One region of the Kineococcus haloalkalitolerans genome, then DNA from elsewhere that is predicted to be linked to it. Evidence: predicted binding sites of a transcription regulator. Region 1 holds the regulator's gene; the other holds the start of a gene.
The links. The regulator LexA, encoded in region 1, represses DNA repair genes until DNA is damaged. The targets are predictions, from matches to a motif close to TCGAACANNTGTTCGA.
Positions count from the first base shown of each region.

Region 2: the regulator LexA is predicted to act here: its motif matches at 1,568-1,583, upstream of ACRYMY_RS18880 (glycoside hydrolase family 127 protein).

Region 1 is NZ_JBJLSH010000017.1:31,172-34,774, reverse strand. It holds gene ACRYMY_RS08715 (LysM peptidoglycan-binding domain-containing protein) at 1-117, opposite strand, end outside; gene ACRYMY_RS08710 (DUF2277 domain-containing protein) at 308-574, opposite strand; gene lexA (transcriptional repressor LexA) at 747-1,478, shown strand; gene ACRYMY_RS08700 (aspartate/glutamate racemase family protein) at 1,511-2,179, opposite strand; gene ACRYMY_RS08695 (ATP-dependent DNA helicase) at 2,231-3,603, opposite strand, start outside.
Region 2 is NZ_JBJLSH010000074.1:7,405-11,007, reverse strand. It holds gene pip (prolyl aminopeptidase) at 1-277, opposite strand, end outside; gene ACRYMY_RS18885 (LacI family DNA-binding transcriptional regulator) at 473-1,468, opposite strand; gene ACRYMY_RS18880 (glycoside hydrolase family 127 protein) at 1,613-3,547, shown strand; gene ACRYMY_RS18875 (ABC transporter substrate-binding protein) at 3,572-3,603, shown strand, end outside.

The DNA of each region.
Region 1 (3,603 bases):
GGACGAGCGCGACCGGGCGCCGCGGCCCGGGCGCGGCGGGCGACCGCGGCCCGGGACCGCCGGGCTGCTCGCGCGGCGCGGGACGGTCGGGACGGGGACGAGGGCGGTGGCGCTCACGGGGGTGGCCTCCATCTCGGTCGGGCGCCTGCTCGAACAGGTGTTCGAAGCGGCCCGGCAGTTGTACCACCGGGGCACCGGTGGTGCGCAAGACCGCGGTCGAACGGTGTTCGACCCGGCGTGCGCGGCGCACGCTGCCACCCGGGTACGACACGGGGCCCGCTCCGGCGCCCGACCCGCCCCCGCGGGTTCAGGCGTAGCGGCGCGCGGCGCGCTCGCGGGCCCGCGCGGCGAGGGCCTCCCGGTCGCGCGCCGGCGCCGTGGTCACGAGCGAGCTCAGCAGCTCCTCCGTGGCCGCCGCCACGGCGTCGACGGCCCGGTCGAACGCCTCCTGGTTCCGCCGCGAGGGGCGCGTCGTCCCGGCGACCTTGCGCACGTACTGCAGCGCGGCCGCACGGGCCTCCTGCCCCGTGGCGGGCGGCTCGACGTTGTGCAACTGGTGGATGTTCCGGCACATGCCGCGGAGGGTGAGCGCGGTGACCGGTCCCGTCAAGGGGCGAGCGACGGCGACACGCTTCGAACAGGTGTTTGATCGGCGACGGACCGCGCGCTACGGTCGAGCAGCCGCCCGGTGCCGGGGCGGCGGCCGCCGGGTCCCCGGCGGTGCGCGCGGGTCAGGAGGAGCCGAGGTGGCCGACCAGGTCGAGGAGCGGGCCGGACAGCCGGTGCCGGAGGACGCGACGGCCACGGTGCACACCCTGCCCGACCGGGGGCTGGACGCCGCCGGGCTGACCCCCCGCCAGCGCGGGGTCCTCGAGGCCATCCGCGAGGCGGTGGGCCGCAACGGCTACCCGCCGAGCCTGCGCGAGATCGGCACGGCGGTCGGGCTGACCAGCCCCAGCAGCGTCGCCCACCAGGTGCGGACGCTGGAGCGGCTGGGGTACCTGCGCAAGGACCCGCGCCGGCCCCGGACGCTGGAGGTGGTCGCGCCACCGCCGGCGGAGGGCACCACCGGCCCCTGGAGCGGGGGCGGCGAGGAGCACCCGGCACCCACCTGGGTCCCCGTGGTGGGCCGCATCGCCGCCGGTGGGCCGATCCTCGCCGAGCAGCTGGTCGAGGACGTCTTCCCCCTGCCCCCGGAGATCGTGGGCGCGGGCCAGCACTTCGTGCTCCGCGTGGTCGGCGACTCGATGGTCGAGGCCGCCATCTGCGACGGCGACTGGGTCGTCGTGCGCCAGCAGCCCACCGCCGACAACGGCGACGTGGTGGCGGCGATGATCGACGGCGAGGCGACGGTCAAGGTGCTGCAGCGCAAGGACGGCCACGTCCGGCTGCTGCCGCGCAACGCCCTGTACGAGCCGATCGACGCCGACGACGCGGTCGTGCTGGGCCGCGTGACGGCCGTCCTGCGCTCGCTCTGACGCCCCGTCCCCGGCCGGTCGCGGCCAGGGGATCAGATGGCGGCGCCGACCACGCGCTCCACGGCGGCCTCCACGGCCAGGCGCGGAGTCGTCAGCACGGGCACGTGCAGGTCCCGCAGCAGCGGCGCGGCCACGACCATGCTGGCCTGGGCCAGGACGACGACGTCGACGGGCGGCTCGGCGGAGCGCACGGCGCAGCGCACCGCCTCGGCCACGCTCGTCGCGTAGGTGATGAGGTCGCCCTCCTCGAAGGCCTGCCAGGTGCCGGAGCAGTCCACCGGGACCAGCTCCACGTCCCGCCCGGCCTCCGCGGCGCACTCGCGCAGCAGGGGCAGTGCACTGGCCGCCGCCTCGGCCAGCGAGCTGACGACCGCGATGCGCCGGCCGGCCACGACAGCGGCCTCGGCCATCGGGCGGTCCACCCTCAGGACGGGGACCTCCAGCTCCAGGCCGACCTCCTCGGCCACCGGACCCACCGTCGAGCACGTGCAGACGACGACGTCGGCGCCCTCGGCGACGAGGCGGCGCAGCCGGTCGGCGACGGAGGGCCGCACGTGCTCCAGGCCGGACCGGCGGGCCGCGGTGTGCAGCCCGGAGTCGACCAGGTGGCGCGGCTCGACGCGGCGGTCCCGCTCGGCGAGGAGGTCGCTGAAGGTGCGGACGTGCGCGTCCGCGGTGTGCAGGAAGCCGACGGTGGCCACGCCGAGAGGATGCCACCCGGCGGCACCCCCGTCAGCAGGGGGTCGTGAGGATCACCCGGGTGCGCGCAGTCGTCGCAGGGCGTCCCGCGCGACCTCCGGTGAGGCCGTCCCCCAGAAGGGGGGCAGGCTGGCGCGCAGGAAGGAACCGTAGCGGGCGGTGGCCAGCCGCGGGTCCAGGACGGCCACCACACCGCGGTCGGCGGAGGCGCGCACCAGCCGCCCGGCGCCCTGCGCCAGGCGCACGGCGGCGTGGGAGACCGAGACCGACAGGAAGCCGTTGCCGCCGGCGGCGTCCACGGCCCGCGCCCGGGCGGACAGCAGCGGGTCGTCCGGCCGCGGGAACGGGATGCGGTCGACGAGGACCAGCGAGCAGGAAGGTCCGGGCACGTCGACGCCCTGCCACAGCGACAGCGTCCCGAACAGGGACGTCGCCGGGTCGTCGGCGAAGCGGCTCACCAGGCGCGGCAGCCGGTCGTCGCCCTGGCACAGGACCGGCAGGGCCGGGCCGAGGCGCTCACGCACCGCCGCGGCGGCCTCCTCCGCGGCGCGGCGGGAGGAGAACAGCCCCAGGGTGCGCCCACCGGCGGCCTCCACGAGCGCCGCGATCTCGTCGAGGACGGCGCCGTCCGCACCGGAGCGGCCCGGCGGCGGCAGGTGCCGCGCGACGTAGAGGATGCCCTGCCGCGGGTAGTCGAAGGGGCTGCCGACGTCCAGCCCGGTCCAGGGCACGGCGTCGGCGGGCCGCGGGCCGCCCCGGCGCAGCCCGAAGGAGCCCGCGACGGCGTCGAAGGCGCCCCCGAGCGCCAGCGTCGCCGACGTGGCGACGACGGTCCGCTCGGCGAAGACCTTCTCGCGCAGCAGGCCGGCCACGCCCAGCGGCGCCACGTGCAGGGCGGGCCGGGCACCGCCGCCCGGACCGCGGCCGCCACCGACCCCGCTGACCCAGGCCACGTCGTGGTCGGCGTCGTCGGCCAGGCGCGAGGCCGTGGTGAAGACCTCCTGCACGGCGGTGCGCGCCAGGTGGCGGGCCCCGCGCTGCTCGCCGTCCTCGCCCTCGCCGGCGTCCTTGAGCAGGGTCAGCGAGGCGCGGGCGGCGTCGCGCACCGAGACGACCGCTGCGGCCAGCTGCTCCGGCCAGCGGTCCAGCCGCCCCGGCGGGGCCGTCTCCAGCGCGGCGTCGAGCGCGACGCCCGCGTCGTCCAGGTCCTCGGAGACCACCCCCGCCGAGCGCCGCAGGCGGCGGCTCGCGGCCGCCACGACCGCGGCCGACAGCTCGGCCGTGGCCACGGCCGTCACCCGGTCCGCCAGCTCGTGCGCCTCGTCGACGACGAGCAGGTCGTGCTCGGGCAGGAGCTGGCCGCCCTCGAGGGCGTCGATGGCCGTCATGGCGTGGTTGGTCACCACGACGTCGACGGTGCGGGCGC
Region 2 (3,603 bases), on a different contig from region 1:
GCAGGTGCGGGGTGGTCACGGTGGCCGGGTCCCAGACCGGCTCGGCGGCCGAGGGGGTGCTGCGTCCGCAGCCGCGCTGGTCGTACTGGACGACCCGGTAGCGGTCCGGGTCCAGGAACCGCCGCCACGCCGGGTCCGCGCCGCTGCCGGGCCCGCCGTGCAGGAGCACCGCCGGTACCCCGTCGCGGCGACCGCTGACCGTCCACGCCAGGCGGTGCCCGTCACCGACGTCGAGCAGTCCGCCGTCGTCCGGTTCCCCGACCTCGTAGCCGTCCACGGTCCACCACGCTCCCAGGGTCGCCGGCCCCGCACACCCCTTCCGCCCCCGTCCCGCGGTGATCTTGCTGGGACTACCAGCGAGATCACGGAGGGGTTCAGCCGCCGATCACGGAGGGGGTGACGCTCGGTCGTCACGATCGCGGCGGGGGAGGGGGGCGGGCCGTCGGCCGTGCCGGGGGTCGGTGCCGGCGGCTCACACGCCGACGGTGGACTCCCGCACGACGAGCCGGGTCGGCGTCGTGGTCGTGCCGCGGGTGGGACGACCGGCGACGGCGTCCAGCAGCAGCTCGCCGGCGCGGCGGCCGAGCGCCTCCAGGCCGAGGGCGACGGTGGTCAGCGGTGGGCGCGAGGCCAGGGCGATGACGTCCCAGTCGTCGAAGCCGGTGACGGCCACGTCGTCGGGCACGCGCCGGCCGGCGTCGCGCAGGCCGTCGCACACCCCGCGGGCGATCTGGTCGCTCCCGCAGGTGACCGCGTCGACGTCGGGGTGGCGGCGCAGCAGCAGCTCGGCGGCCAGCCGCCCCCAGCGCTCGGACCAGTCGCCGTGCAGCGGCGGGGCCACGAGCGCCCCACCGGCTTCGGCGGCGGCGGCGCTCGCGCGCACCCGGGCGGCGTGGTGGTCGGCGGGCCCGGTGACGTGGGCGACGCGGGTGCGGCCCAGGTCCAGGACGTGCCGCACCGCGGCAGCCGCCCCGCCGGCCTGGTCGACGACCAGGGAGCAGTCCTCGTCCGACTGCGAGGGCGTGAAGGCGTAGACGACGGGCACGGGGGCGGCGAGCGGCGGGCGCGGTTCGGTGCGCCGGCCGGTGACGATGATCCCGTCGACGCGGCGGGCCAGGAGCGTGCGCAGGTAGTGCTGCTCGCGCAGCGGGTCGTCGCGGCTGTCGCACAGCAGGACGACCATCTCCCCGGCGCCCAGGGCGTTCTCGGCGCCGAGCATGACGGGGATGGAGAAGCGCCCGAAGCTGTCGGTGGTGATGAGCCCGACGGTGTAGGTGCGCCCGGAGGACAGGCCGCGGCCGACGGCGTCGGGCGTGAAGCCCAGCTGCTCGGCGGCGCGGCGCACCCGCTCGCGCGTCTCGGCGCGCAGCTGGCCGGTGCCGTTGAGGGCCTTGGAGGCCGTGCCGGCGGACACCCCGGCCAGCGCGGCCACGTCCACGATCCGCGCCGGAACGACGTTTTCCGTCACGTCCACCCCCTCGTCGCCCGCGGAAGAGCAGGAGCATAGCCGGACAGCAGTGCGGGACGGCGTCTTGACGGGCTCGCGCCCGCGGTCCTACGGTCACCGCAGAAAACGTGTTCCGTACGTTTCCGACGACTCGAGGGAGAGCTCGTGACGACCACCCCGACGGCCGGTGCGGCGATCACCGCCCCCGCCGCCCCCACCCCCGGCGCCGCCGTGGCGCTGCGGCCCGTGCCCACGGGCGCGGCGCGCATCACGGGCGGGTTCTGGTCCGCCCGGCAGGCGGCGAACCGCCGTCAGGCGCTGCGCACCGGCTACGAGAAGCTCCAGAGCGCCGGGAACCTGCGCAACCTGCGCATCGCCGCCGGGACCGAGGACGGTGAGGTCCGCGGCCCGATCTTCATGGACTCCGACGTCTACAAGTGGCTGGAGGCGGCCGGCTGGGAGCACGGCCGCGAGGCCGACGCCGAGCTGCTCGGCTGGATCCGCGAGGTCACCGCCACCGTGGCCGCCGCGCAGGCCGCCGACGGCTACCTGGACTCCGTGCAGCAGGTCCGCGGGGGCGGCGAGCGCTACGTCGACCTGCCCTGGAGCCACGAGCACTACTGCGCCGGCCACCTGTTCCAGGCCGCCGTCGCCGTCGTGCGCGGCACGGGCGACACCGGCCTGCTCGACGTCGCGGTCAAGCTGGCCGACCACCTCGTCGCCACCTTCGGCCCGGGGAAGGTGGAGGACGTCGACGGCCACCCCGTCGTCGAGATGGCGCTCGTCGAGCTGTACCGGGAGACGGGGAACCGCGAGTACCTGGAGCTGGCGCGCTGGTTCGTCGACGCCCGCGGCCACGGCATCATCGAGCGCCACGGCAAGCAGCCCACGTACTTCTCCGACCGGGTGCCCGTGCGCGAGCAGACCACCGTCGAGGGGCACTCGGTGCGCGCCGTCTACCTGACGGCCGGTGCCGCCGACGTGGCCGCCGAGACCGGCGACGCGGAGCTGCTGGCCGCGCTGGTGCGCCAGTGGGAGGGCATGGTCTCCACCAAGACGTACGTCACCGGCGGCATCGGCGCCCGCTGGGACATGGAGCAGTTCGGCGACCACCACGAGCTCACCCCCGACCGCGCCTACGCCGAGACGTGCGCGGCGATCGGCAGCGTGCAGTGGAGCTGGCGGATGCTGCTGGCCACGGGCGAGGCCCGCTACGCCGACCTGGTCGAGCGCACCCTCTACAACGCGTTCCTGCCGGGCGTCTCGCTGCGGGGCACGGAGTACTTCTACGTCAACGCCCTGCAGCTGCGCGACGGCGCCCACCCGGACGAGGAGCGCAGCGTCGCCCACGGCCGCCGCCCCTGGTTCGACTGCGCCTGCTGCCCGCCGAACATCATGCGGACCCTGTCCAGCCTCGACGCGTACGTGGCGACGACGTCCGGCGACGGCGTGCAGCTGCACCAGTACGCCACCGGGACGGTGCGCGGGGCCGACGGCGCCGAGCTGGCCGTCACCACCGACTACCCGTGGGACGGGACCGTGCGCGTCGAGGTGACAGCGCCCGGGACGGGGGAGTGGGAGCTGGCCCTGCGCGTGCCGGCCTGGGCCACCGGTGCCCGCGCCACCGCGGCCGGGCAGCCGGTGGACGCCGAGCCGGGCGACTACCTGCGCGTGCGCCGCGCCTGGAGCGCCGGGGACGTCGTCGAGCTCGTCCTCCCGCTGGAGGTCCGCCCCGTCGAGGCCGACCCGCGCGTGGACGCCGTCCGCGGCTGCGTCGCCCTCGAGCGCGGGCCGCTCGTCTACTGCGTCGAGCAGCCGGACCTGCCCGCGGACCTCGCCGCCGACGACGTGCGCGTCCACGTCGCCGAGGTGCGCACCGCCCGGGCCGAGCACCGCGCGGACCTGCTGGAGGGCGTCACGACGCTGACGTTCCCCGCGCGCCGCGCCGCCGCGGCGGCCACCGGGCCGCTGTACCGGCCGGCCTCCGACGAGCCGGCGCCCGCGTCGCTGCCGGAACCGGTCGAGGTGACCGCCGTCCCCTACTACGCCTGGGCCAACCGCGAGCTGGGCCCCCTGCGGGTCTGGCTGCCGCGGGCCTGACCCCCGTCCCGCAGGAGGAGAGCGATGGAGCTCCACCGCAGGAACGTCCTGGGACT